Linked DNA regions of Oligoflexus sp.. The protein of the gene in region 2 binds, or shares a complex with, the protein of the main gene of each other region. Links are inferred from orthologs where the notes say so. Each region holds a gene or a part of one and is shown on either strand. Other genes may lie near its edges. The genes, in order: mfd and uvrA.

The links.
Region 1: the proteins of uvrA (region 2) and mfd are in contact, whole or in part, in a crystal structure (PDB 4DFC), measured with the Escherichia coli proteins. The link is inferred for Oligoflexus sp. from one-to-one orthologs.

What each region holds. Positions count from the first base shown.
Region 1 is NZ_DASTAT010000071.1:774-15,497, reverse strand. Bases 3,907-7,990 are described here. They hold mfd (transcription-repair coupling factor), read left to right. Parts: upstream 3,907-4,247; coding sequence 4,248-7,790; downstream 7,791-7,990. Other genes in these bases: VFO10_RS15685 (peptidylprolyl isomerase), read left to right, coding at 7,800-7,990; VFO10_RS15695 (pyruvate carboxylase), read right to left, coding at 3,907-4,107. In the rest of the region: VFO10_RS15700 (prolipoprotein diacylglyceryl transferase), read left to right, coding at 1-649; more of VFO10_RS15695, read right to left, coding at 646-3,906; more of VFO10_RS15685, read left to right, coding at 7,991-8,798; VFO10_RS15680 (SurA N-terminal domain-containing protein), read left to right, coding at 8,744-9,772; VFO10_RS15675 (DUF2271 domain-containing protein), read right to left, coding at 9,769-10,530; VFO10_RS15670 (hypothetical protein), read left to right, coding at 12,547-14,187; VFO10_RS15665 (hypothetical protein), read right to left, coding at 14,196-14,724. UniProt on the Escherichia coli protein: Couples transcription and DNA repair by recognizing RNA polymerase (RNAP) stalled at DNA lesions. Mediates ATP-dependent release of RNAP and its truncated transcript from the DNA, and recruitment of nucleotide excision repair machinery to the damaged site.
Region 2 is NZ_DASTAT010000041.1:19,755-32,636, reverse strand. Bases 3,365-6,806 are described here. They hold uvrA (excinuclease ABC subunit UvrA), read left to right. Parts: upstream 3,365-3,726; coding sequence 3,727-6,606; downstream 6,607-6,806. Other genes in these bases: VFO10_RS08675 (hypothetical protein), read right to left, coding at 6,607-6,806; VFO10_RS08685 (lysophospholipid acyltransferase family protein), read right to left, coding at 3,365-3,577. Outside these bases: VFO10_RS08695 (farnesyl diphosphate synthase), read left to right, coding at 422-1,297; VFO10_RS08690 (hypothetical protein), read right to left, coding at 1,298-2,554; more of VFO10_RS08685, read right to left, coding at 2,726-3,364; more of VFO10_RS08675, read right to left, coding at 6,807-7,671; VFO10_RS08670 (porin), read left to right, coding at 7,792-8,685; glpX (class II fructose-bisphosphatase), read right to left, coding at 8,745-9,701; VFO10_RS08660 (hypothetical protein), read right to left, coding at 9,872-10,585; VFO10_RS08655 (NAD(P)H-binding protein), read right to left, coding at 10,726-11,385; VFO10_RS08650 (NAD(P)/FAD-dependent oxidoreductase), read left to right, coding at 11,454-12,719; VFO10_RS08645 (hypothetical protein), read right to left, coding at 12,735-12,882. UniProt on the Escherichia coli protein: The UvrABC repair system catalyzes the recognition and processing of DNA lesions. UvrA is an ATPase and a DNA-binding protein. A damage recognition complex composed of 2 UvrA and 2 UvrB subunits scans DNA for abnormalities.

The DNA.
Region 1 (14,724 bases), on a different replicon or contig from region 2:
GGCAAGGTCCTTGGATTCGCTGTTTCTAATCGCTTATATCGCGGGATATACGGGCGCGCGCGGGCTTTCCATAATTCTGGAAGGGGAAAGCCTGAGCGGGTTCTTTGAGCTCGGCAGCATGACGCTTTACGGTGGAATTCTGCTGGCCGCGTTTGCGGCCATACTTTATGCGCACTGGAAAAAACTTTCCATCATTCGTCTGGCGGATCTGACTCTGCCGTCCCTCATGCTTGGCATTGCCATTGGTCGCATCGGTTGTTTCCTGAATGGTGATGATTACGGCCTGCCCCTTCCCAATCAATCCGAGATACCGTTCTGGGCCGTGAAGTTTCCCAACCTGAACGATGAGCTTTACCGTTATCCCGTGCAGCTCATAGAGGCAGCGGTCTGCCTGACCATTGCAGGTTACAGCTGGTCAAAGCGAACGCTTTTAAAGCGGCGACCCGGAGAAATCGGAACCATAGGGATTGTCGGCTATGCGATCACACGCTTTGTTTTGGAGTTCTACCGCGGGGATGATCGCGGGCAGATATTTACGGATTATTTGTCACCGGCCCAGATCATCAGCATCCTTGTGATCCTGGCCTGGGCCGGTGTTTTGGTCTTTATGCGCTACGTGGCGGCTTCGGGAAAGCAGGGGAAGGCTTAGCCTTCAAGCTCGATCAGAAGGTCACCTTCCTGAACAAGCTCGCCTTTGCTGGCGAGAACCGCCTTGATTTTGCCTCCAACCTTGGCGCTGATCGCATACTCCATTTTCATGGATTCGGTCACCATCACCACCTGGGATTTGTCCACGCTTTGGCCGGGAGTCACCCGCACCTCCAGGATTTTTCCAGGCATGGGCGCCCCGATATGAAGTGTGTTCATGCTATCGGCTTTCGGGCGGTTTTTACCCGGGGCCGCGACGGATTCATCCAGAATCTCGAGCGTCCTTGGATAACCATTCAACTGGAAGAAGACCCTGCGCACGCCGTCGCGATCCGGCTCCGTGATGCCGGAGATGCTGATAATCAGGGTTTTTCCAGGCTCCAGCTCCACTTCGACTTCGCGATTGGTGGGAAGGCCATAGAAGAAGACATCGGTCGGAAGGCCCGCGACATCTCCATAGTCCCGCATATCCGTGAGGTATTCCTTGAAGACTTTCGGATAGAGCCGGTAGGAAAGTACATCGCGATCATGCGGCGCGGTTTCCAGAATGCGGGTCAGTTCAGCCCGGGCTTTGTCGAAGCTGTCATCATTGGTAACAGGCGGCTTTTCCGGAGCGGGGGGATTGGGTCCAAGGATGAGGGCGCGCAGCTCGTCATTGAATCCACCGTAGGGCACGCCCATGTGCCCTTTGAAGAAGCTGATCACGGAGTCGGGATAATCAAGCGCCGGCTTCCGTTCCATGAGCTCCGGCCCTGTCATGCCATGCTTTTGCAGAAGCAGGGCCATGTCGCCCACGACTTTCGAGGACGGCGTGACCTTGACGATATTCCCGAAAAGAGTATTCACCTCCTGATAGCGGCGGGTGAGTTCGTAGAACTCTGTGGATTTCACACCCACCTTCTGCGCCTGATCGTAGAGGTTACTGTACTGCCCGCCAGGGATTTCATGTTCATAAACATCGGTCGACGTCGCTTTGATGCCAGGGTCAAAGGCATGGTACTGAGCCCGGACAGATTCCCAGAAGCGGCTGAGTTCATCCAGATTTCGAATGGAAAGCTCAGGCGCGCGGTCGGTTCCTTCCAGACTCGCCACGATTGCGTTGATGCTGGGCTGTGATGTGAGGCCCGACATGGAGCTGATCGCACCGTCGACGATATCACAGCCCGCTTCCGCCGCGGCCAGCAGCATGGCTTCGGAACTGCCGGATGTGGCGTGCGTGTGCAGGTGGATGGGAATGCTGATGCTTTCCTTCAAAGCCTGGATAAGAATCGAGGCCGCGCGCGGACGCAGAAGGCCCGCCATATCCTTGATGCAAAGGATGTCCGAGCCCATTTTTTCCAGCCGTTTGGCTATGTTCACATAATAGGGGATAGTGTACTTGGTGTTGTTCGGATCCAGGATGTTACCTGTATAGCAGATACAAGCCTCGGCGATCGCACCACGCTTTTTCACTTCGTCCATGGCGACAGCCATCTGCTCAGGGTTATTGAGACAGTCGAAGATACGGAAAAGATCGAGTCCGGCTTCCTTGGTAAGCCGAATGAAATCACGGATCACCCATTCAGGATAATTGGTGTAACCCACCGCATTATCCCCGCGCAGGAGCATCTGAAGGAGGATGTTGGGGATCTCTTCGCGCAGATGGGCCAGGCGTTCCCAGGGATCTTCCTTCAAAAAGCGCATGCAGGTGTCAAAAGTCGCGCCACCCCAGCATTCGAGCGAGAAGAATCCGGGCGTGGCTTTGGAGTAGTAGGCTGTGGATTGGAAAATATCATAGTTTCTGAGGCGCGTGGCAAAAAGCGATTGGTGCGCATCGCGCATGGTGGTGTCGGTGATCAGGAGTTTTTTCTGCTCCATGATCCAGGACTGAAGGCCCTTCACCCCTTTTTGATCAAAGACCTGCTTGGCCGTAACGATGTTCTGCGTCGGCAAACCCTTGGTTTCAAGCTTATAGCAATCCGGCTCCCGCGGGTTGATCTTGGAGTGAAGTTTGTGCGGGTTGTTCACGGTGACATTGGCAATGTACTTCAAAATCTTGGTCGCACGGTCGCGAGGCTGCTGGATATCGAAGACCTCCGGATGCTGCTCAAGGAAGCTCGTATCAATGGTGCCCTTGGCAAACTTCGGATGCGAGACGATATTCAGAAGCAGAGGGATATTATGCTTCACCCCGCGGATCCGGAATTCATTCAACGCCCGGATCATCTTCTGCACAGCCCCGTAAAGGTCGACGCTATGCGCAGTGACCTTCACCAAAAGCGAATCGTAGTAAGGCGTGACAATGGCCCCGGAGTTGCCGAAGCCTTCATCCAGGCGGATTCCAAAACCCTGGGCCGGTCTATAGGCAAGGATCACGCCCGTATCAGGCGCAAAGTTTTTCGAAGGGTTTTCCGACGTCACACGGCACTGAATCGCAACCCCGCGCTGCCGCACATCGTCCTGCGAGCGGATGCTCATGGTCGGGTGATTCATGCTGCGACCCGCAGGGAGCATGATCGACATCTGCAGAAGGTCGACGCCGGTGATCATCTCGGTGACGGTATGTTCGACCTGAATGCGTGGGTTCACTTCCAGGAAATAATGCTGACCGTCTTCACCGACCAGAAATTCCACCGTGCCGACACCCACGTAATTCACGTGCTGACCGATTTTCACCGCATCCTTCAGCAGCGCCTCGCGGGTTTTGCTGCTGATGCCCAGGGCCGGGGCGACCTCGACCACTTTCTGATGACGTCTTTGGACCGAACAATCCCGTTCATAAAGGTGAATGATCTGCCCTGTCTTATCACCTGCGATCTGGACCTCGATATGCTTGGCGTGCTGCACATTTTTTTCCAGATACACCTCAGAACGGCCGAAGGAACTCATCGCTTCCGAGCGGGCTCTTTGAAAGGCCTCGACCAGCTCATCTTCGTTTTTCACCGCTCGGATGCCTTTGCCTCCGCCTCCGGACAAAGCCTTGAGGGTCACAGGATAACCGATCTCGGCACAGAAGCGGCGGGCCTCCTCCAGGGTTTCCACGGGCTGCTCGGTCCCGGGGATAACAGCCACGCCGGATTCCCTGGCAACCTGCTTGGCTGCCAGCTTATCCCCGAAAAGATTCAAGACGTGCGCTGACGGACCACAAAAGAGTATCCCGGCGTCGGCACAGGCCTTGGCGAAATCAGCGTTTTCAGATAGAAAACCATAGCCTGGGTGAATGAAGTCGATGTTTTTCTCGACAGCGAGTTCGATGATTTCCTGCCAGTTCAAGTACGCGCCCAGCGGGTCCCCTTTTTTGCCGACTTTATAAGCCTCGTCGGCCTTGAAGCGATGGACGGAAAAGCGATCCTCGTGGCTATAAAGGGCCACGGTTCGCATGTTCAGTTCGGTGGCGGCGCGAAAGATGCGGATGGCAATCTCGCCCCGGTTGGCAACCAGTAGACGTTTGTTCGCTATGACCTTGCCTTTTGTTTCCATCGTGTCCTCATAGGGATTGCACTCTGTGCGATACGCGGAGGGTGAAATTTCTTGTTTAGACTTCTATAGTATTTCTTGAGGTGTCTCAAGTAGCGGTGCTGGAGCCCTCGGGGTTTTTTTCAAAGTACGCACGACAAGGTGTGAATCAGGTGCAAGTGCATTCGAGTATATCAAGTCTTTACGACAGCCTTTTGGCTCCCGAACAGCTGCGGAAAAAGCTGCAGATCATGGGTTTGCAGGAAGGGCAAAAGTGTTGGCTGGCTTCGGCTCTGGCGCATCACTATCAAAGTTCGCAAAAGAGCGACGATGCGTGCCTTATTCTTGTCGTCGCGGATCCGAAGCGTCTGCATGAGTGGCAGGAAGTCTTGCGGGTCAACTGCAAGCTGGAGGACGATATCCCAAGCGTTCAGGCCCTTTCGCTCTGGGGCCTGCAGCGTCATGCCAATCAAAGTGATCTTCGTCATCAACGTATGCGTGTACTCTCGGGACTTCTTTCCACGCGGCAGCGCCTTAGACTCTGTCTTGTTTCATTCGCCGGGCTCGTGCAGGAAACCAGTGATCCCCAGCAGCTGCAGGAAGCTCTGCTTTATCTGGAAAAAGAGCAGGAATACGACGTGGATGCCCTGATCAGCCGCCTTCTGGAGCAGGGATATCGGCAGGTGGCCCAGGTCGAGGAAGCCGGGCAGTTTGCAGTGCGTGGGATGCTTTTGGATGTTTTCAGTCCCGCTGCCGAAGGCCCCATGCGCCTTGAATTCATGGCTGACACTTTGATCAGCATTCGGCGTTTCGCGACCGAGACCCAACTTTCGGAAGACCACCATGAGGGTTTTTGGCTCGCTCCGGTGTGGGAGGAGGTCCTGCCCAGGGAGCGGCGGGCGGCCGATGCTCAGAAACTTTATGAGGCTTTGCTCGATCAGGATTTGCATACATCTGATCGCCAGGGTCTTGTGGATGCCTTTGCCGCAGGGCATGCGATTGGCGAAATTCCGCTCTTTTTGCCCGTCTTTCGGGAGCGTCGCGGGGCCTGCCTTTTGGATTTCATGCGAGCGAAGGATCGACTGGTCTTTGTCGATTCGCTTGATGTCTGCCAGGAAAGGCTGCAGCAGTTTCTGCAGAAAATCCAGGCCGAATACCAGGATGATCGTTTGGCGAAGCGGCCATCCTTTGATCCGCATGAACATTTTCTTTCCATGGAACGATTCCAGGCGAAACTGGAGGCCGCTCCCTCTTCGATCGAATGGGGCCTTCTGAGCGAAAGGCAAGGGGTCGAGACCTGGCGTCTTGCGAGTCTTCTTCCCACCGATCTTGTGCCTCCGGCCGCCACGGAAAAGGCCAGCGTGAATTTTTGGATGGAGCGTCTGGCCGATTTCCCGAATGCCGCCCGCCAGGCTCTGATCCTGGTTCGGCAGGAAGAACATATTCTGCGCATGAAGAGCGTTTTGCAGCATCATCACATTCCCTTTTCCATACTCACGGAAAAGGGCGTGGAAAGCCTGGAATCAAGACCCAGGTGGAAGCATGCGGTCGCGATAGCGGTGGGAAACACACCGCAGATGATCTGGGAGGAACGCGAAGGCCTACTGATCCTGCCGGAGCATCAGATCTTCAGCGAGAACTACCAGGTCCCCAAAAGAAAGCCCAAGTCCGCCGCCAACGCCTTTAAATCCTTCAACGATATCGAGCCCGGAAGCCTTGTTGTTCACGTCGATCATGGAATCGGTCGCTACATCGGAATGCGGACCATGGAAGTCGCGGGTGTGAAGACGGATTTTCTGATTCTGGAGTATGCGGATCAGGATCGCCTCTATCTGCCGGTTCACCGCCTGAATCTTCTGCAGCGCTATGCGAGCAAGATTGATGAAGAGCTGCAGCCGTCCGTGGATAAGCTCCAGTCTTCAGGCTGGCAGAAGCGCAAGGCCAAGGCCCGCAAAGCCATTCGGGATATGGCGGATCAGCTTCTTAAGATCTATGCCCAGCGGAAATTGGAAAAGCGCGATCCCTTCAGTCCGCCCACGGATGTTTATTATCAGTTTGAAGCGGATTTCCCTTATGTGGAAACCTCCGACCAGCAAAAGGCCATTGATGAGGTGAATAACGACCTTTCGTCGGAACAGCCGATGGATCGCCTTGTCTGCGGTGATGTCGGCTTCGGCAAGACCGAGGTCGCCCTGCGCGCCGCCATGCGGGTGGCTTTGGACGGAGGGCAGGTGATGGTCCTGGCCCCGACCACGCTTTTGAGTTATCAGCATTACGAGACCTTCAAGGCCCGCTGTAAAAACTATGGAATCGAAGTGGGCGTTGCCAATCGCTTCGTCCCGGCCGGACAGATGAAGCAGACGATCACGTCCTTTAATGAAGGGAAGCTGGATATCCTGATCGGAACGCATCGGCTGCTTTCGAAGGATGTGAAGCCGAGCCGCCTCGGACTCCTCGTTGTCGATGAGGAGCAGCGTTTTGGTGTCGGGCATAAGGAAGCTATCAAAAACATCAAGGCCTCCTGTGATGTCCTGACTCTGACGGCCACACCCATTCCGCGCTCGCTGCATATGTCGCTGCTCGGGATACGGGATATTTCGGTCATCGCAACCCCGCCCACCGAGCGTCTTGCGATTCGGACCTATATCGCGCCCTTCGAGGACGAGCTGATCAAAAAAGCCATTGAACAGGAAGTATCCCGCGGCGGTCAGGTCTTCTTCGTCCATAACCGCGTCCAGGACATTGCCGAGGTGAAAAATTTCCTGGAAAGACTGCTGCCCGGCGTGAGTATAGCGATCGCCCACGGTCAGATGCAGGAAAACAACGTGGAATCGGTTATAATAGATTTCATTCAGCAGAAGTATAAGGTCCTGCTTTGCACGACCATTATCGAATCCGGAATCGATATGCCGAACGTCAACACCATCATCATCAACAACGCCGATAGATTCGGGCTGGCCCAGCTTTATCAGATGCGCGGTCGGGTGGGGCGTTCCAGCCGGCAGTCCTATGCCTGGTTTCTGACCAGAGGGGCTCTGGCGGATCGTGATGATGCGCGGCGGCGGCTTGAGATCCTGGCAGCCCATCAGGAGCTGGGAGTCGGCTTTCAGATTGCCAGCTACGATATGGAGCTGCGCGGCACGGGCAATCTTTTGGGTGGCGAGCAGTCCGGCCACATCGCGGATGTTGGCTTTGATATGTATATGGAGCTTTTGGAAAAGGAAATGGATTCGCTGCGGGGGCGGGATATCGAGCCCGAGATCGATCCGGAAATCAAACTGCCGGTTTCGGCCTCGCTGCCGGCGGCTTATGTCGCCGAAGAGAAACAGCGCCTTTGGCTTTACAAGACGCTTTTCAGTGCGCGGGATGTGGCGGAAGTGGAGAGCCTTGTGCAGCAGTCGCGGGATCGCTTCGGACCGCCGCCTGATGAGGCCCAGTGTCTGTTCCAGGTCGCTGCTCTCAAAGTTATTCTGCGAAAACTCCGCGTGCAGCAGCTGCAGCAGCTTCGCGAGGGACTCTTTGAATTGCGTTTTGCGCAGCTTAAAGAGGACCATATCAGACGTCTGACCGAAGCCGTGCAGAAGCATGCGGGCACGCTGAGCCTGACCGCGGATTTCCGTTTGATGATTCATCTGAAACAGGTGCCTCATGGGGGGAACCTGCAGCGCCTGATCGAGGTTCTTTTGCCTTTGACTCTGGAAGCCTAAGGAGGGTCCATGTTCAGGAAACGTTATGTGATTTTGGGGGCCTGGATCGGCTGTTTCCTGGTGGGTTACTTCACATGGAAGATCTTTCATACAGGCACCTTTTTCCTTGGCAAGCAGACGCAGGACGCCTCGCTTGAGGATCTTGATTTCACCGTTTACGTCGGTGACTACCTGATCACGCATCAGGATATCGAGTGGGAATACAATTTTTATTTGAAGCAGCTGAATGCCGCTCCAAGCCAGGAGGGGGGAAGCGGGGAAGCGCAGCCTCCGCAGAAGCCCATCTTTGAACTTTATAACAAGATCATGGCCGATCTCATCGAACGCAAACTTCTTTATCAGTTCATTGCCTCGGATCAGCAATTCAACATCAACGAGCCGAGCCGCTTTATGCATTGCCTTGAGCAGTGGACCAGCACCGTGCAGGGGCAGGGTGATCTTTTCGCTCATGAAAAAACCCGCAATCAGCTGAAGAACATGCTCTGTGAGAAGGATATCCTGGATCAGTACATGAAGGAGCGGATTGCCGGGAATATCAAACTGACTGAGCCTGAACTCAAGGAATATTATCAGTCGCACAAGAGTGAATTTCATGAGCCCGCTCGGGTCACCATACGCCAGATCGTTTTGGCGTCGGAATCCGAAGCGAAGAAAGTCAGGGCTCGGGTGAATACGAGCAATTTCGAAAGCATAGCCCGCGAGCTTTCCATTTCGCCTGAGGCCAAGGAAGGTGGCCGGCTTGGACCTTTTGCCAAGTCGGATATGCCCTCGGTTTTCGATGTGGCCTTTGAAATGGCGCCCGGTGAAATCCAGGGAATCTTAAAGTCAACTTATGGTTTCCACATTATTATGCTAGAACGAAAGTTCCCCAAAGCCGATCTGGGCTTTGAAGCCGCCAAAGGGCGCATTCAGGATATCCTGAGGAAAAAGCGAGAGGACGAGGAATATAAAAAATGGGTAGAAATGGCTCTCAACACCATACCAATCAAGTCTTCACGAGCGCTCTAAAGCGTCATATTGTCACTGCTATGGTGCTGCTGAGCAGTCCCGTGGTTTTGAGCGTTCCCACGGCCCCGGCTGCGGAGCAGCTGATCGATCGGCTCGCGGCGGAAGTGAATGGTCAGGCCATCACCGCCAGCGAAGTGCAGAGCAAGGTCGAGAAGGGACCTTTGGTGGAAGTCTCGCCCTGGCCCGCTCAGGAAAATGATCCACCTGCCAAGGTTGCGATTCAGGATCTGATCAATAAAAAGCTCATCATGCAGAAAGCGGATGAACTCGATATCGAAGTCACCGAGGAAGCCTTGAACGAGGAGATCAAAAGTTTCCTCGCCCGTCGTAACCTGACGCGCGAGCAGCTGATGGAAGCTCTGGGCCAGCAGGGAATGACCTATGACCAGTATCGGGAAGACTTCCGCACCCAGATGATCATCAATCAATTCCAGGGCCGTGAAATCCTGCCCCAGGTGAAGATCACCGATCGCGATGTGCAGAGTTTTTATCTGCGCAACTCGGGAACGATGGCGGAAAACATTCGCCTGACCCTGCGTCAGCTGCAGATCGCCGTTCCTCCCGGTGCGGTGGATGCTGTGAAAGCCGGTAAAAAGCAGCTCGTGGAAAAAGTCTATCAGGAAATCGAAGGCGGCATGCCTTTCGAGAAAGCTGTGAAGATCTATTCCGACAACGAATCCGCCCGCGAGAACGGTGGACTGATGCCCCAGGTCTTCCTGAAAGACCTTGCACCACTTTTCCAAAACGCCATCCGTGAACTCGAAGAAGGCCGCTACACCCGGCCCATCGAAACGCCCATGGGCTATTCGATTTTCTACGTCGCCAAGCGTGAGTTCTCGGGAAGCGATGAATACGTGAAGCTGAAGCCGCAGCTTGAGAACCAGCTTCGCCAGGAGGAGATGAACAAACTCCTGAGCAAGTGGCTGGAAACTCAGCGGCGGCGGTCGGATATCAAGTTGAAGGATAATGCTTAAGGTGTGTGCACAATGGAAACATTGGTGAAAGCCTGATTCGTTGTGTCCGTTTTATTGCTGCCAGCCGGTCCCACAACGATCGGAACGATCAGGTTCTTATAGCCACGCGCTGTATCGATGGGAAGAGCGTTCGATAGAGCCGCATTGGTCACGTCTGCTGCCAATGCGGGGATATTGTCCGTGGCGATTTCAAACCACAGCTTGTAGTTCCCATTCGGTACGATCACTCCCGCACGATTCTTCATATCCCAAGAGAGCTTGTCCACTGGTGGCTTGGCGACTGCGGTCAGCGTAGCGCCTGTGAAACCATCGAGCTGAGTTCCCGTCAGCTTTTGCCAGCGCCTGAGATACATGGCTCTGGGGCCGCTCGGCGTTGCGAACAGCGTTCGAACCAGAGTGTTATTCGCATCGGTGACAAAGACAGCCATGATGTTGGACGGCGCGTATCGCCCGGCAGGGACGGGGGCGACAGGGGTAAAGTCAACGACGACCTTCCCAGTGGCTGCCACGTTCGTCGCCATGGTCGGCGCCTGGCCTTGAGGGGCGACTGGCGATGCAGGGCTTCCAGGATCCTGCGTAGTGGTCTGAGGGCTTTCATTGCTGGCAGGGTCGCCCGTATTCGGCACAGGGGCCTGCACAGCTTCGGCTGCACGGCGTGTGACTTGATCTGGATTTGGTCTTGTTTCATTGCTGCAGGACAGCAGAGTTCCTAACAAAAGACAGTAAATGACCCTTGAAAGCTTATGGGAACTTTGCATGGCTGGATCCCTTGTTGAGCGGAATAGTCGTCGCAAGATTGATCTCTATCGGCTATTTTGCGATTCGCTCGAGGGAATTAAGCATCAAACCTGGCGTCATCAAATGATGGGAAATGCACGAAAATTTAGCATCAAAATCAGTGTGTTAAATAAATTATTTAAGATCAAAATTTCGAAGTCTCTCTTCGCGGTTCCCGATCCCTGGCACATTTATTGGAATATTGAGGAGGACTTTTCTGAGTTGGAGCATTTATGCTGCTGCGCTGTCTGATCCCGCTTGTGATACTTTCCGGTCTAGCAATGTCGATGCAGGGCTGTTACAGGCTGAGCAATCAAGCAGAATCATTGGCGCTGGACTGTGGAGTGGCCAAAGAGGAGGTACAAAAAGGCAAGTACCTCAGGATATCGGACTTCGAGGCTCAATCAGAGACCCGACTGTCAGCTTTGAATCTGCGTGTCGTATTTAGAGACGATGACCGGAAGATCTCTTATAATCTCCCAGTTACATCGAAAGGTTGCGTGAAGCTTCCTTCCGTGTCCGGGCAGGTTCTGATCAGTAGCAAGGATTCCCGATCTAGCGCTTTTTATGAACACCGAGCCAGCCTTTGGAGTTTCACCCAACCGGAGGTCACCCTGACCCCAAGTCCTGAGGTTAAGGCAAGTCTTCAGTGCGATCCTCAAGGAATTTTCGCCAACGCCAGGTTTTTCCAGCCCTTCAAGATTGAAGTCACAGGCTCGCTGGCTCCTGTCCGCATCACGATTTCCGCCTTGAATCAGAAAACGCGGCTGGAAACCGACTTATTTGTGAAAAATTGGGGTGCGACCCAGCTGTCTCTTCCCTTGCAGCTCGACGCAAGTTCCCTGGAGGAGGGAACTTATAGAATACGGGCACACATGGAAGATCCAGCAGATGGTTTCGATGCTGGTCCCCGCCCTCTGGTCCCGAACGAAAGCTGCGACCTCATTATCATACGTGCCAGCCCTTTATTGAGTTCAGCCTTTCCCGTCGATGAAAAGCTTAAAGTCCCCGTCTTCAAACCTGGGGATCAGTTGCCCTGGCAACCGGCTAATGTCAGCGACAGTCTCTTTGTATGTAAGGAAAAGTCCTCGAGCAGGGGAGAGAGGTCAGACGCAGGACAATGCATTCCGACAGGCGAGTGCGCTGTCCGCAGCATGTTCACGAAAGTTCGCAGCGTTGTTGTGAATGAATCGGGATTATTCGATTACTTTGTGTACACTCAGGACAAAGCAGAAAACGCAAGTCCCTTGCAATGCCAGACGCTGGCGGTCTCGACCGAGGCACCCAGGATCGAACTCCGGTGGAACAGAAGCCAGTGGAATACCGATGGCGGTGAGGTCATGGATCTTCCTTATGCGAATCTGGAGGCTCAGGTTCAGCTGACACATCCGCTCCTAAGCCAGGACGAGCTTAAGGAAAGACTTCAGTGCAAAGTCGAGTTTCTGCTTCAAGGGAATGACGCCCTCAAGGGCGATCGCGTTATCTGCACAAGCGGTCGATGCCAGGGTCAGAGCATGGGTGATTTCGTTCCTTGCGATACTTCCCTCTCGTTTAGTATTCAAAAAGCTTGGGAACAGAAGAACATTCAAATGTCCCAGATCAAACTGACAGCAAAAGTGGATGATGGGGCATCTCATTCCGAAACCGCTTCGGCCCGAGTTTGGCTCAATTCCAGTCGATGGTCTTTGAAGCCGGTAAAGGACGCGCCTCAGGTGTATCAACCCTGGTCTGTCCTTACCGATTCCAAGAGGAATTTTCTCTTCCTTCATCAGCAAAACAATGTGTATCGGGTTCAGGATGACCAATGGGCTCTGACGGCGTCCGACGATGCAGGACGTGCGCACATTCTGGAGTTCGTACAGAATCGTGATGGAAAAATTCTTGGCCTCGGCAATCCGGAACCAGCGTCAGGAACCGGAAGCAGGATTTATGAATGGAATGGGCGCACATGGGATCGGGTTCAATCGACCGAGTGTTCCGCTCTCTATAAGAGCAGCGTGAGCGAGATCCTCTGCGGCGTCGAGGATGCCATGGGAAGCGGCGTGACAACTCTGGCAAAAAGACGAGATAGCATCTGGTCTTTCATTCCGCTCAAGGAAGTGTCTGATCTTGGCAGAAATTTTCAAGTTTACGAAGATTCGAAAGGCGCCCTCTGGATCTACGGAAACTCCAAAGCGTATCGCCTTCAGATGGGCATGTCGAGCTGGGAAGAACTGATAATTAAGGACGAAAGCCGACTCTTGGAGGATCGCGACGGCATCGTCTGGATGGTTTCGAACGGTCAGGTGCGCGAAACAACCTCTGTCCAGCGTCTGGATGGTAAGGGCTTTGTCGAGGTGACTCTGCCGCCCGTAACCCAGGAGTTACGGGATCAGTTCCATCTCTCACCAGCAGGGGTGTTAACCTTTGGACGCTTTGTATGGAGTCCGAAAATCAATGGATGGGAAGCTTTGCCCTATCCATCTGATATTGTCGAAGCGCCTCAGACATACTACCCGCTCTATGATAACAGAGGGCAGGTGTGGTGGTTTGATAACTACGGGATAACAGGACTTCTCAATGGGAGTCGGGTTCGAATTCCTCTGAATATTTATGGTTTAAGCTGTTATGATGAGTCCACTCCCTGTAGTGTGTCGATCACAGGTGAGAAGACACTGACCTTGAGCGCCCTAAGAGTGTCTGATTCCTCTTATGGTACCTACGTCTTTCAAGTGAATTCTCTCTCAGCATTCAGTCTTGAAGATATGGGACTTCCATCCACAAAGGATTTTTACAGCGTCTGGTCAAGCCCTGGGATTCCCATGGAGCTGAATTTTAATTATTACAAAGGGCCCTTGTTTGGCCTCAGAGACGGCGTTTGGAAGCCTACTACAAAAGTCGAGCTGCCCGTGGCCAGCTTCGGATATCGAGCGCCGGATGGCAGCGTATTCTTAGTGAGTGGTTCTAAGATCTTCGTGTCGCGAGAGGATGGCCCGTGGGAACCGGTCGTTTATCCTGAAGAGCAAGCGTCCGCACCTGGGACAGGTGATTTTCAGACGTGGAGAGACATGGCTTTCTACACGCGAAAAGGTGGGGGTCATGTTCTGATTGCAAGGGATGCGGGAATTTTTTCTGTTCCTTACAGCGGTCAACTTCTTTTCCCTTTGGATGACGGTCTCTGGGGAACTGATGGCCAGGGCTTTGTAGGTTACAAGGACTTGAGCTTCTCCCAAAAATACCGAATCGACTACTCCGACTTTGATATGAAGTTCGAAGACGTGTTCTCAGCTGTTCCCTTGATGAACGATTGGATCTATGCGATCGTTCGCATCCAAGATGCCTATCAGAAAACCATACTCAACGTGAAGTCAGGCAAAGTCCTTCCGCTTAAGGTTCCTTTGGAGGAAGTCACGGAAATCTCCAAGGTCATTCCTTTTGAGCAAAATTCCAGCCTTGTTTTGACCATACGGGGAATCTTTCAGGTCGATCATAAGACGGGAAAGTGGACCTTGCTACCCTTCTCGAAGGATCTTATCAATGAATGGGGCATGATCAGCATCTCGAATATGTATCTTGATGAACGGAAGCGCCTCTGGATGCACGGAGGCGGTATGTTCATGAGATTTGATTTTGGGAGACCAGAGCTTGCCTTTCCGTGAACGCGGAATCAGTCCGGAAAAATGCGCCGCATGACCAGATCTCGACTAAAGTCGATCGCCTGGTTCCAAGCGTGGAGGATAAAGCTCAGCTCACAGGACCAAGGACTCCTCAAAAGCTGCCCGAGCTCCCAGCCTCGGGCGACAGTGGCATTCTTAAGAAAATCCTCCCGATTGACTGCAAATTTCTCAGCCTGAATTCGATTTTCAACAATAGACTGAGCGTTATCATTCCTGGTCACCAATAGATCCGGCCGGCTTTCCACCACCTCATAACGATCCACGCAGCTGAACCAGTTATAGGTATAGAACCCCCCCTTGTAAAACTTTGTGTCGAGAGTAAAGCGTGCCCACTCCCTCACATTATTAAACTCAGGACTATTGATCATCACGTAAACATCACGACGACCCTTTTCATCCTCGGCATAAATCTTCTCGTACTTCTCATGAACCTCGTGCCAGTATCCACTGTGGTCCAAAGCTTCGTTCGGAATCTTCGCAAATTCCTGAGCCCGATGCCGAGCGAGAGCCCACAAAGAA
Region 2 (12,882 bases):
TTGGAAAAAGCGCTGGGCTTTCTCGAAGGTCATCTTGCGGCTTTTGTCTTCGAAAACGTCGGCATAGGGGCCCACCATGTAGCGGCCCTGGTCTGCTTCCAAAATCAGCATGCGTTCTTCGGCGCGCGCAAGCCCGCTCAGGGCCAGGAGAGCCAAACAAAGCAGCTGGAAAACTCTATGCATCGAACGCCTCTTGGAGAAACCGTTAGTGCTTGGTCGGAATTCCAAACATGAAACTTAATACTTATCGAGGCCCCGGCCCGAATCATCCTCCAATGAAAATTAACTCATTGATTTCAGTTAGTTAAAAGACCTTTTCCGGTTCCTTATACGGGGTATCTGACATATGGGTATACAAAAAGGGGGCGCACTGGACAGCGTCCGCGGGTTTTGATCTAATGCCCCGATCAGGAGGTCGGTTATGGTGAGTATCATGGAGTTATCCCCCTGGCTGGAGCGTTTCGAAGCGGAATGGCTTCACGTGCAGGATCGTCTTTATCCCGAATCCACAAGGCTGCATGCAGCCTGCCGCTATGCATTGGCGGGACAGGGCAAGCGCATTCGTCCGCTTCTCGCCATGGCCGCCGCCGAAGCCGTCGGCTCGGATTGGCAAAACGCCCTGCCCGCAGCCATGGCCCTTGAATTCGTGCACACCTACAGCCTCGTCCATGATGATCTTCCCTGCATGGATGATGATGATCTGCGTCGCGGCCGCGCGACCACGCACAAGGTTTTCGATGAAGCCACAGCCCTGCTCGTCGGTGATGCGCTCCTCACCGATTCCTTTCAGGTGATTCTGCAGTCGACGCATCTGCCCGCAGCCATCCAGGTGGAACTCGTCAAAACCTTGAGCGAGGCCGCCGGCGGTCGCGGTATGGTGTATGGTCAGGATCTGGATATGCATTGGACCGGACGGCCGGGGTTCACAGCGCAGGATCTGGATGCCATTCATCACAATAAAACCGGCGCTCTGATTGCTGCGGCCTGCGCCCTCGGGGCTCTGGCAGGCGGCGCGGATACGAAGACGGCCGCTCATTTGAAAGCCTTTGGCTTCAAACTGGGCCTTGCCTTTCAAATCGTCGATGATCTTTTGGATAATAGCGCGGCCACAGGCAAATCGCAGGGCAAGGATGCCGAATCCGGCAAGCTCACCTATTTGAGTTTGATGCCCCAGGGTGAAGCGAGAGAACGCGCCACGCGCTTAACGGACGAGGCCATGCAGGACCTCATGCCCTTCGGCGACAAAGGCGCAACCCTGCGCCTTCTGGCTGGAAAACTTCTGGAACGGACCTACTGATCACAGAGGCTGCGCGGCCAGGATCTCACCAAACCAGCTGATCGGCGCGTAATAAAGCGGGCAGGTCCCGTGCTGATAAGGTTTGGTGGCATCAGGGCTGTCCAGGATAACTTTGCTGACCGGCGCATTCGGAGCCAGGGCCTGGATCGCGGCCAAGGCATAATCCGTCGCCTGAACAGGAACCGCCTCATCGTCACGGCAGTGATAGAAACGGGTCTGGGCCTTCGGAATCCAGCCGTCCTTGAAGTGTGCGTTTTCGCCTAAAAGACGACGCAGAGTCTGCGCTTCCACAGTCGTCGGCTGCGGCAGGATGAAGTCCGCGATGAACTCCGCTTTGAAAAGAGCGGACGGTGCGGACGGCAAAACTTTCAAGGCCTCTTCATAGGTCTTGCTGCCGTTCAAAGTCTTCTTCACCTCATTGGGATCGATCGCGAAGACCTTGTTCAGATCAATTTCGGGCGCCAGATACTGGGCATACGAAAGAGTCAGGAAAGAAAGGTTCACAGGATTGACCGCGGGCAGAGTCAGAGCTTTCATTGCGGTCTGCTCCAGCTCATAAGGCCCCGCACCGGCTGCCGACGCGACGACCTGGAACTCGGTCGAATACTGCGTTTCTATCGCTTTTTGCAGGGCTATCGTCGCATAAGCGCCTTCCGAATAACCGCGCAGGAAGAGAGGCCCGACCTTCAAACCGTTGGCCGCGATGAATGTCTTGGACGCGCGCAGCATCTCGATCAGAGCTTTGGGATAGGCATTTTTAAAGAGATAGGGATGCAGAATTCCAGTGCTGCCGCCGTAGCCGATCTGATCGGCGATCACGGTGATAAAACCCTGGGATGCCTCAAAGATCCCTTCCTCCGGCTTATTGCTCGGCGCCTGCGCTTCACCCGTGATGGTCACGTGCTGCAGGCTGATCCACGGGAAAACCGGGATTCGAATCATCGGCACGATCACAAGGCCTGTGGCCTTCACGGGATTGTTGTTCATATCCGTCGTGCGATAATAGAGGCGATAGATATCGACGCCGGTTCGCGCTTTGACGCCCAGCGCCGCGAACTTCTGATCGAGCTGATCCTTCGGAACGTTGGCCAGCTTCACCGCCATCAAAAAGGATGAGGGCTCGTTCGCAGTGGACTGCACCTGAAGGTCACGGGCCGCTCCGGATTCCTCGGTTTGATCCGGCAGAGGCTCCTGGCAGGCGCAAAGACCACTGAACAGGACAAGGCTGAATAAAAGCCTTTTCGGCCAGGTTTGCATAATGACTCCATGAGTGAATGCTCATGGGACTCATCGGATTTCCTTGAATTTATCTGAATAATAGTCCTTTTCGCCTAGGGAATCGGGGGCTTGTCTTACATTATTACAAGTAATGCAAAATACGGCGTTCCATAAGCGGATCGACTGATCCTGTCCCGACTTTGCCCCGCTTTACTTCCAGCGATTATGGAACCAGAAGTAATGTTCGGGGTGCTGACGGACGATGCCTTCGACGACATCGTTGAAAAGCTGGGAATTCTGCAGAATATCCTCGGACACCTGGCCTTTGTTATGAACCAGCTGCAGTTCCGGCTCACAGCTTACGACATGACGGCCAAAACCCAGGCGATGAATATGCACGGGGACGATAGGCGCAGGCATGCGACGCCAGATGGCCGCAAAGCTGGTATTGGTCTTCGCCGGATGTCCGAAGAACGGCAAACGCGGCTCGCCGGGCCTTGCCTGGTCGATGATGAATCCCACGATTTCCCCGCGATTCAGCACATCACGGATGCCGCGAAAGCCATCGCCTTTCTTCTCGCGCTTGATCCAATAAAGGCCATTGGCCGTCCGCAGTTCCTCGACGAAGCGATTCATACCGGCCGAACCGATCGTCTTCATCACCGCATAGACCGGCGCGAACTCGCGGGAAACCTTGGCCGCCATGGCCTCCCAGTTGCCCATATGAAAGCAGAGCACATAGACGCCCTGACCTTTGGCCAGAGCCGCCTTGAGGTGTTCCCCGCCGCGGACCTCGACATCACGCGCCAAAGGATGACGTGAGGAGGCCAGTGTCTCGAGCAGGGTCTGAACGAAGTTAAAGACAGCCGCACGGGCGATCGTCAGCTTTTCCGCAGGCGTTTTGCTGGTTCCGAAGGCACGATCCAGATTCTTCAGCATCAGAGCGCGACGCAGGCGAAACAGATCGAACACGATAAACGTCAAAGTCGCAGCCAATCGTTCCAGGGATTTTGGGGACAAAAGGCCGAGCGTTCGGGAAAGCAGTTGCATCAGATAATACATGTCAAGAGGTCTCCCAAAGGCAGGCGGAGGAAGTGGGCCATAGCTGCCATGAATTAGCGTCCCCGTCCAGGAAAGTCCAACGAAAACCTGCTGGATTTTTTGTTTGTACAAAAGTATGGTTGACCCGTATTTCGATAAAGGATCTACTCATGACCTCCGTCCAGCCTCACTATGTCGCATCAGCGGCACTTGAAAGTGATGAACTTGTTGTCCGCGGCGCGGAAGAGCACAATCTCAAACATGTCTCCGTAAGTGTGCCGAAGAAAAAACTGGTGGTCTTCACCGGCGTGTCCGGTTCGGGCAAATCCAGTCTGGCCTTTGATACCATCTTCGCCGAAGGGCAAAGGCGTTATGTCGAATCCCTGTCCTCCTACGCCAGGCAATTCCTGGGGCAGATGGACAAGCCGAAATATGAATCCATCCGCGGGCTCGCGCCGACCATTTCCATCGAACAAAAATCCGCCAGTAAAAACCCGCGCTCGACCGTGGGCACCATCACCGAAGTCTATGACTATCTGCGGGTGCTCTATGCGCGCGTGGGTGTTCAGCACTGCTACAAATGTGGCAAGAAAGTGGGACGCGGTGATGCCGCCAGCATGGTCCAGCAGATTCAGGATATGCCGGAAGGCACGAAGATTCTGATCCTTGCGCCTTTGATCGAGCATCGCAAGGGAACGCATAAGGATGTACTCGAAGTCCTGCAATCCCAGGGCTACGAACGCGTGCGCGTCAACGGTTCGGTGGTCAGCATCACCGATGTACAGGACCTCGCGAAGCATAAAAAGCACAGCATCGAAGCCGTCGTGGATCGTCTGATCATCAAAGCGGGTTCGAGTTTCCGGCAGCGCCTGACTGATTCCGTCGAACAGGCTCTGAAGCGCGGCCAGGGAAAAATCATCGTCCATTCTGAAGGCGGCACCGATCTGCGCATGAGTGAAGAGCGCAGCTGCTGCGGCATCGCCTACCCCGAACTGGATCCGCCGCTCTTTTCCTTCAACGCGCCGGCCGGCATGTGTACGACCTGCAATGGCCTCGGCACTGTCGTCGCCATGGATGCGGAAAAAGTGATTCCGGATCCTTCGCTTTCGATTCGTGAGGGTGCGATCGTGCCCTGGGCCTCCTACTTCAAAAATGGCGACGGCAAGGAAGGCGGCTGGAGCAAGGAACGCTTCAATGCCATGAAAAAACAGTGGGGCATCGATTTTGACAAGCCCTGGCAGAAGCTCAGCAAGAAACATCAGAATCTTATCCTGCACGGCGAACCCGGCAAGTCGCTTTCCGTCAAATGGAAGGGCGCGCGCAGTGAAGGCACCTGGGAAACGGAATATGAAGGCATCCTGAAGAGCATGATGCGGCGCTATCTGAGCACGCAGTCGGAGAGCATGAAGGAGTGGTACGGCAAATTCATGTCCTCGCAGGCCTGTGAAAGCTGTGAGGGACGCCGTCTGAAGCCGGAAGTGCTGGCCGTCTATGTGAATGAAAAATCCATCATCGAACTCTGCCAGATGTCGATTGAAGACTGCCGCGCGTTCATGCAGAAGCTGCAGCTCGGCGACAGTCAGCGGATGATTGCCAAGGAACTTTTGAAGGAAATCCAGGCCCGTCTCAGCTTTTTGGTCAACGTCGGCCTTGGGTATTTAAGCCTGGATCGCAAAGGCCCCACGCTGTCCGGTGGCGAGGCCCAGCGTATTCGTCTCGCCTCCCAGATCGGTTCGGAACTGACGGGCGTTCTTTACATCCTGGACGAACCCTCCATCGGTCTGCATCAAAGGGATAACCAGAAACTTCTGAGCACCCTGATGCATCTGCGTGACCTCGGGAACTCGCTGATCGTGGTCGAGCATGATCAGGAAACGATCGAGGCCGCCGATTGGATCGTGGATTTCGGACCAGGCGCCGGAACTGAAGGCGGCCATATCGTGGCCAGCGGACCATTGAAAGCAGTCCTGAATGAAAGCAAGTCGCTGACTGGCCAGTACCTGAGCGGCAAACGAAAAATTGAAGCCCCCGCCCAAAGACGGCCGCGGGATGAGAAGCGCAGCATCGTGATCGAGGGCGCGCAGGAAAATAACCTGCAGAATATTGATGTCAGCATTCCGATCGGACTTCTGACTGCGGTCACCGGCGTCTCAGGCGCGGGCAAGTCCACTTTGATCAATCACATCCTTTATCCGGCTCTCGCTAAAAAACTGCATGATGCGGATGTGGAAGTCGGCCGTCACAAAAAAATACGCGGCCTGGAGCATATTGATAAGGTCATCAACATCGATCAAAAGCCGATCGGTCGAACTCCGCGCAGCAACCCGGCGACCTATACCAAGGTCTTCGATCTGATTCGTGATTTTTATGCGATGCTGCCCGAATCGCAGATGCGCGGCTACACCAAGGGTCGTTTTTCCTTCAACGTCAAAGGCGGACGCTGCGAGCCTTGCCAGGGTGATGGCTTTATCAAGGTCGAGATGCACTTTCTCGCCGATGTGTTTGTTCCCTGCGAAGCCTGCAAGGGCTCGCGCTTCAATGCGACGACCTGCGAGATTCTTTACAAGGGTCACTCCATTGCCGACATCCTCAAACTCTCCGTCCGCGAGGCGCGCGATGTCTTTGCCAATCACCCCAAGATTGTGCAGGTGCTCGATACGCTGATCGAGGTCGGTCTTTCCTATATCTCCCTCGGTCAGTCCGCGACCACGCTATCCGGCGGGGAAGCGCAGCGGATCAAGCTCGCCCGTGAGCTCGCCAAGCGCGATACCGGCCGCACCCTTTACGTTCTGGATGAACCCACGACAGGTCTTCATTTCCAGGACATCGCGCATCTTCTGGATGTGATCCAACGCCTCGTATCGGCGGGCAACAGCGTGGTGGTGATCGAGCATAACCTCGACGTCATCAAGTGTGCCGACTGGGTGATTGATATCGGCCCGGAAGGGGGCAAGGCAGGCGGTCAGCTTGTGGCGCAAGGGACCCCGGAAGAGGTGGCTCGGGTCAAGGACTCGCATACGGGGCGTTTTTTGAAGGACATTCTGCGCTGATCAGAGGCCGATGGCGAGCGTGGTCATTTTCGTTTCCGCGTTCGCCCCGGCCGCCACCCGCATCCGAGCTGCGTGCGGGCCGCGACCCAGTTCATCCAGAACCTCGGCATGTCTTTGCATCAATTCTGCAGCGGGCAGCTTTGCGACTGTCGGCAAAAGGCCGCAGATGAAGTCACAGAAGCCATCGTCCAGGCGAGCCCAGAAATGCTTCGCCAGCTCCTTGTCCCCGCCCAACTTATTCAAGGACTCCAGGACCATGATTTCATCCGGTCGATACATGGTCCAATGGGCCAATGTCACCGCGCTGAGCGGCGTCGGATGCAGGATCTTGATCATCTGCAGCAGATCCTGCGGCTGAAGCTGGGGCAGGAAAGCCTGGGCGTGGAAAGGAAGATCGAAAAAGCGCTGCAGAAATTCGTAGCGCTGATGCTGCAGAGCCAGGGGCACGATCTCAGGTCCGGCGTCCAGGCGGTTCAAAGCCTGCAGAGCCTGATCCACCTGCCCGGCTTTCAGATAGCACTCACTCGCGCGGCGATACAGTTTATAATCCTTTTCGGCCTGTTTTTCAAAACAGCGGGCCGCCTGATCCGCCTTGCCATCCCGCAGAAAAAATTCGCCAGCCTTCAGGTACTGACCGTTGCGTTCATACACCACGGCCGCCCGGTAGGGAACACCCATGCGCAGAAGAATGGCGCAGGCCTCGTCGATGAGGCCATGGGATTCAAGCAGGTCGATGGCTTTCCTTTGAAAGTTTATGGACTCAAAGAGCTTCGCGGCCTCGACGAACTGCTGCAGTTCCGCCAGCTCCTTGGCCCGCAAATAGATTTTTTTCTGTTCACTGCTCAGCTGAGCAAAGAGGTCGGTTTTTCGTACTACAAGTGGAGCAGCCTTCGCCTGCGGTTTGCGAAGTTCCCCGACTTTTCTCTGGACCTTGTCTTTGTGCGTCGCTTGCCAGAAATAAACCACGATCCCGCGCAGGAAGAGGTAGACGAGAATGCCGATCAGTATGGTGGCGGGCAAAAGATATTTGGCCAACACGCCAAGGTCCAGAATAGGTATTTTCACAGATGCATACACCTCACGATTGCTTTTTCATGCCGGGACCATTACCTTTTTCTTTTCTTTTTGAAAAAGGATCTGATGATGAAACTTTCTGCCAAATGCATGCTCCTCTCGGTTTCCGCTATGTCACTACCAGCGATGGCTCAGGAGCAGGGAGCATCCTTCGAGAACTTTCTTCTTTCCAGCCCTTCCATTGTATCACCTTCTCAGTATTATCAGGTGAAAGGTGGCCGTTTTGAAGCTCTGGCGGGCGTTATCAAGTCCACGGATACCGACAAGGATACGGATACCGACACGGACAGGAATGGTACGCAGCTGGGTGCAGGTTACGCGCAGGCCTTGAGCAGCCAGCTCGTGTTGGGGGCTCACGTAAAGTATGCTTCCGACACACGGGACGTGACGCCTGACGATCTGGAAACCACTGCCACAGAAATTCGCCCCTCGGTGGCCTTCAGTGTGTCGCCACTCTTCACCCTGGGCGCCAGCATCAATATCAACACGGGTAAACTCGAACAAGGAAGTGCCAGTGAATCCGTGAGCTATAATACGTTCACATTAGGTGGAACTGTGCATCAGGAGCTTCTTGAGGCAAGCCTCGCCTTCACAACCTCGGCCGAAGATGACGAAAAGCCTTGGAACAGATCGCCCCAGACGATTACTGTTCATGGTCGTTATAAGTTCATGCCGGTGCTGGCTCTCGGCCTTCGCTACGAGCAGGCGGATTGGCCTGGAGTTCAGGCTTCTGGCGAGCAGCCGAAAGATGAAACAGAATCCAGCTATGCCGTGATTCTGGAATCGGCCGTCAGTGACAATTCGCGTGTTGAAGTTGCGTTCATTTCGACGTCGAACAGCATCGGCACCGATGGTGACGACACAACTGAGATCTTCCTGGGCGGTGGTTTTGACCTCACACCCAATATGGAACTCGGTGGACAAATCCGCTTTAACTCGGGCGAGTCTGATTCAACAAAATCCAGCGGCACCGACTTTGCCCTGACCCTCAGCATGATGAACTAATCCCTCATCACAAAAAAAAGCCCCTGGAGCGCTCCAGGGGCCTTTTTTTCGTCCTCAGCTTACCAACCGTAATTCGGTTTGGTCGCAAAATGATGGCGACTTGTTATCTCCCGGATAGTCCCGGTCTGCGAGCGCATCACAATCGAATGCGTGGTCGCGCCGTAAGGCGTATACCGCACGCCGCGCAGATAGGATCCATTGGTCACGCCGGTCGCGATGAACATGACATTCCCTTTGGCCAGATCATCCATTCCATACACACGGTTTTCATCGGTGATGCCCATGGCGCGGGCTCGCACGCGTTCGTCGTCTTTACGGAATTGCAGAACGCCTTGGATTTCCCCACCGAGACAACGCAAGGCCGCCGCCGCGATCACACCTTCCGGGGCGCCGCCGACACCCATCAGAACATCGACACCCGTTCCGGAATCCGCGGTGGCGATCGCCGCCGACACATCACCATCGCCGATCAAACGAATACAGGCACCGGCCTGGCGAACTTCGCCGATCAGTTCCTGATGCCGGGGGCGGTCCAGGATGATCACGGTCAGGTCTTCCACTTTTTTATGCATGGCCTTGGCAATACGCTGCAGGTTCCAGGTCGGTGTTTCATTGATATCAATCACCCCGCGTGCCGCAGGTCCCACGGCCAGCTTTTTCATGTAGGTATCCGGCGCGTGCAGAAAGTTTCCATGCTCGGCCGCCGCAATAACAGCCAAGGCCTCGCTGCCGCCTTTGGCGGTGATCGAAGTGCCTTCCAAAGGATCGCAGGCGATATCAATGCGAGGTCCGCCCTTGCCGACCTTCTCGCCGATATAAAGCATGGGTGCCTCGTCGCGCTCCCCTTCCCCGATTACAATGGTTGCGTCAATTTGCATGGAGTCAAAAGCGCGTCGCATGGATTCAACAGCTGCATGATCGGCTGCGTTTTCATCCCCGCGTCCAACCCAGCGCGCCGCCGATAGGGCAGCCGCTTCGGTCACACGCACAAATTCCAATGCCAAGTTACGATCCATAGCCCGTTTCCCTTCTTAAAGACCTACAAAAATGTGAACTCCACTTTGTTCCTAGCTGATCTGCCGCAAGGAGTCAAATACGAGGGCCCGGACCGCGGGGTAAAGCCCGGGTCATCGGTCCACGTTCTGGTGGCTTTAGGGGCGTGGGCTGTGAACGTCTGTTGCCTGGCTCATTCGCCGGTCAGACGGCTGATCAGGAGGGCGCGATCTTTGCGAAGATCACGCTGTTCGTACAAACTGAGGCTTCCGTTTTGATCCGTATCATAGCGGCCGAGAACTTTTTCCCAGGCCTGAATGAGCTGACGTCTTTGATCCTGGAGCGGGATGCGATCCAGTTCGGTTTTCATAAGCGGTCCAAGGCCCTGCAGCATGCTCACGCATTCGTCGATCTGCAGAAGTTCATCGGCGCCGGCCGCTCTCTCAAAAAACGAGCGGTCAAAAGCATGCGAGAGTTTTTCACCCGGTGCCCCCAGGATCGCCGGATCCATTTTCAGGGTCTGAAATTCAGGGGGCGACAGGCTTCCATCCTGATCCAGATCACCCTCGGCAAAAAGGGAAGCGGTCATCAAGCGAAGGCGGAATTCCGTAAAATTCGCCTGATAGTCAAACGCGGAAAATGATCCTGGCCCCACCACCAATCCCGAGGCGGAATCCAGACTGGGACTTGCCTGCGTGCGGGAGTAGGCAAACACGTGCTGCAGATAGCGAGCCGCAAAGAAGGCCTCATCCGGCCCGACCACACCCTCGGACGCGTCGCCCTGGGCGGATTCGCTGGCCGCGTCCTGCGCTCCAATGGCTTCGTCCTGCTGCTTTTGCGGCGCCTGGCAGGCAGTGATCGCAAGGCCGAGAACGAAAGAACCGATGTGTCGATTCCGGTGGAACATGGTTGCAGACTCCTTTGTCTAAAGACGTATCGGAGTGCGCGTCCGAATTTTGAAGAGGAGCGCGGCTCCGCACTCTTTCTTATGGGAAATCAGGAACCTGCTCAAGCTCGCCGCGAAATCATTTCAATTCTTTCCGCACATCACGATTGGGCGAGCTTCGCATGCATGTCGCGGTTTTCCTGAATGCGCGTACCCGGCTTTCCGGCCAAGGCTTCGGCCACCATCGACCGGGCCACATCCTTGGCTTCGATCGGTTTCCAGCTTTGCAAAAAGCGCGGATAAAGCGGCTCGAACCAGCGATAGGCCTTGATCGAAAGATGCTCCATCAGCCTTTTTTCCTCGCGTTCGCCCAAAAGAAGCGAGGGTCTATAGATCACAAGGGTCTCAAAACCCAAGGCCTTCAGGTCATCTTCCATACGGCCTTTGGTTCGCAGATAGAAATTTTTCGAGGCGGCATCCGCGCCGAGCGAGGACACGACATGAAACTGTTTCACGCCCTGTTTCCGTACTGCCTTGGCAAAGCGGATGGGAAGATGCCAGTCTATTTCTTCGAAAGCGGACTCGGAGCCGGCCTTCTTAATGGTCGTACCCAGACAACAGAATGCAGCATCCGCCTCGACATCCTTCAAAAGCGTATCCAGATCGGTCATGGAGCCGATGCGCTCCTTCCATTTTTGAACCTGGGGCACCTGCGCGCGCCGTCCCACGCTGGTCACCGCGGTGCAGCGTGGTTCAGCCAAAAGTTCCTGAATCACCCAACCCCCAACCAGTCCTGTCGCTCCCATTATCACGGCCTTCATGGTTCACCTCGCTGTAGCCTCATTTGGCGATCCAGTATACAATAAGCAGCATGACCAGGGGAGAGATTATGACGAAGCATGTGATTATCGTCGGTGCTGGGTTTGCCGGCCTGAATGCTGCGAAAAAACTGGGGCGCATGAAAGATATTCGCGTCACCCTTATAGATAAGCGCAATCATCATTTATTTCAGCCCCTCCTGTATCAGGTGTCGACCGCGGCTCTGAGTCCGGCCGACATCGCCGTTCCCATTCGCGCCGTGCTCTCCGGATATCAGAACACCAGCGTTCTGCTGGGACATGTGGACCGCGTGGATCTTCCAGCCAAAAAACTGGTGATGGATGGCCAGGACTTTACCTACGACTATCTGATTCTGGCGTGCGGAGCCAAGCACAGTTACTTCGGCAAAAACGAATGGGAAGGGGATGCCCCGGGTCTGAAGACTTTGGAGCAGGCCACGGAAATTCGTCGCCGCATCCTTCTCGCATTTGAAATGGCCGAGCAGGAAAAGGATGTCGAGAAGCAAAAAAAGCTGCAGACCTTCATCATTGTCGGTGGTGGCCCGACCGGAGTGGAGATGGCCGGTTCGATTGCCGAGATCAGTCGTCATACCTTTGCGCAGGATTTTAAAAACTTCAATCCTGCACGTACCCGGGTGATCCTGATCGAAACCGGACCGCGTATCCTCGCATCCTTCGCACCGACGCTGTCCGAAAAAGCCACCGAGGATCTGGAAAGACTCGGCGTCCATGTCTGGACCAATTCCCGCGTGACCAATATCACCGCCGATGGCGTTTATATCGGCAATGAATTCGTCGCCGCCTCAACGGTCGTCTGGGCGGCCGGTGTGGCTCCGACGGGTGTGAATCAAACCCTGGGTGTCGCGCTGGATCGCGGCGGCCGCGTGATTGTGGAAACCGACTGCAGCCTGAAGGATTATCCCGAGGTTTTTGTCCTCGGGGATCAGGCGCATTTTCCCGGACCGGATGGCAAACCCTTGCCCGGCCTCGCCCCTGTGGCAAGCCAGCAGGGAAAATATGCGGCCAAGGCGATCAAAGCAAGACTCAAAGGCCAGACCATCGAACCCTTCCGTTACCTCGATAAAGGCGCCATGGCCACCATCGGCCGCAACAAAGCCATTGCGGAAATGGGCCCGATCAAGATGAGCGGCATCATCGCGTGGCTCGCCTGGCTTGTGGTTCATATCTATTATCTGATTGGCTTTAAAAACAGGCTTTTGGTGTTCATGCAGTGGGCCTGGTCTTATCTCACCTATAAAAAAGGCGCGCGCCTGATCCTGAATAAGGAATGGCGCACGCATACGACGCCCAAGTAACAGCGTCGTCGGGATTCAGAATTGAACAAAGCGGGCGAGAGCGGACAGAAACGCTCTTCGCGGGAATGGCGAGACCCCTCCGTCAGCCGTGGCAATGCCAGCCGGAATCGTCACACCCAGATGGTGCTGCCACAGCACACCGACCGTTCGCGTCGCATAAGGC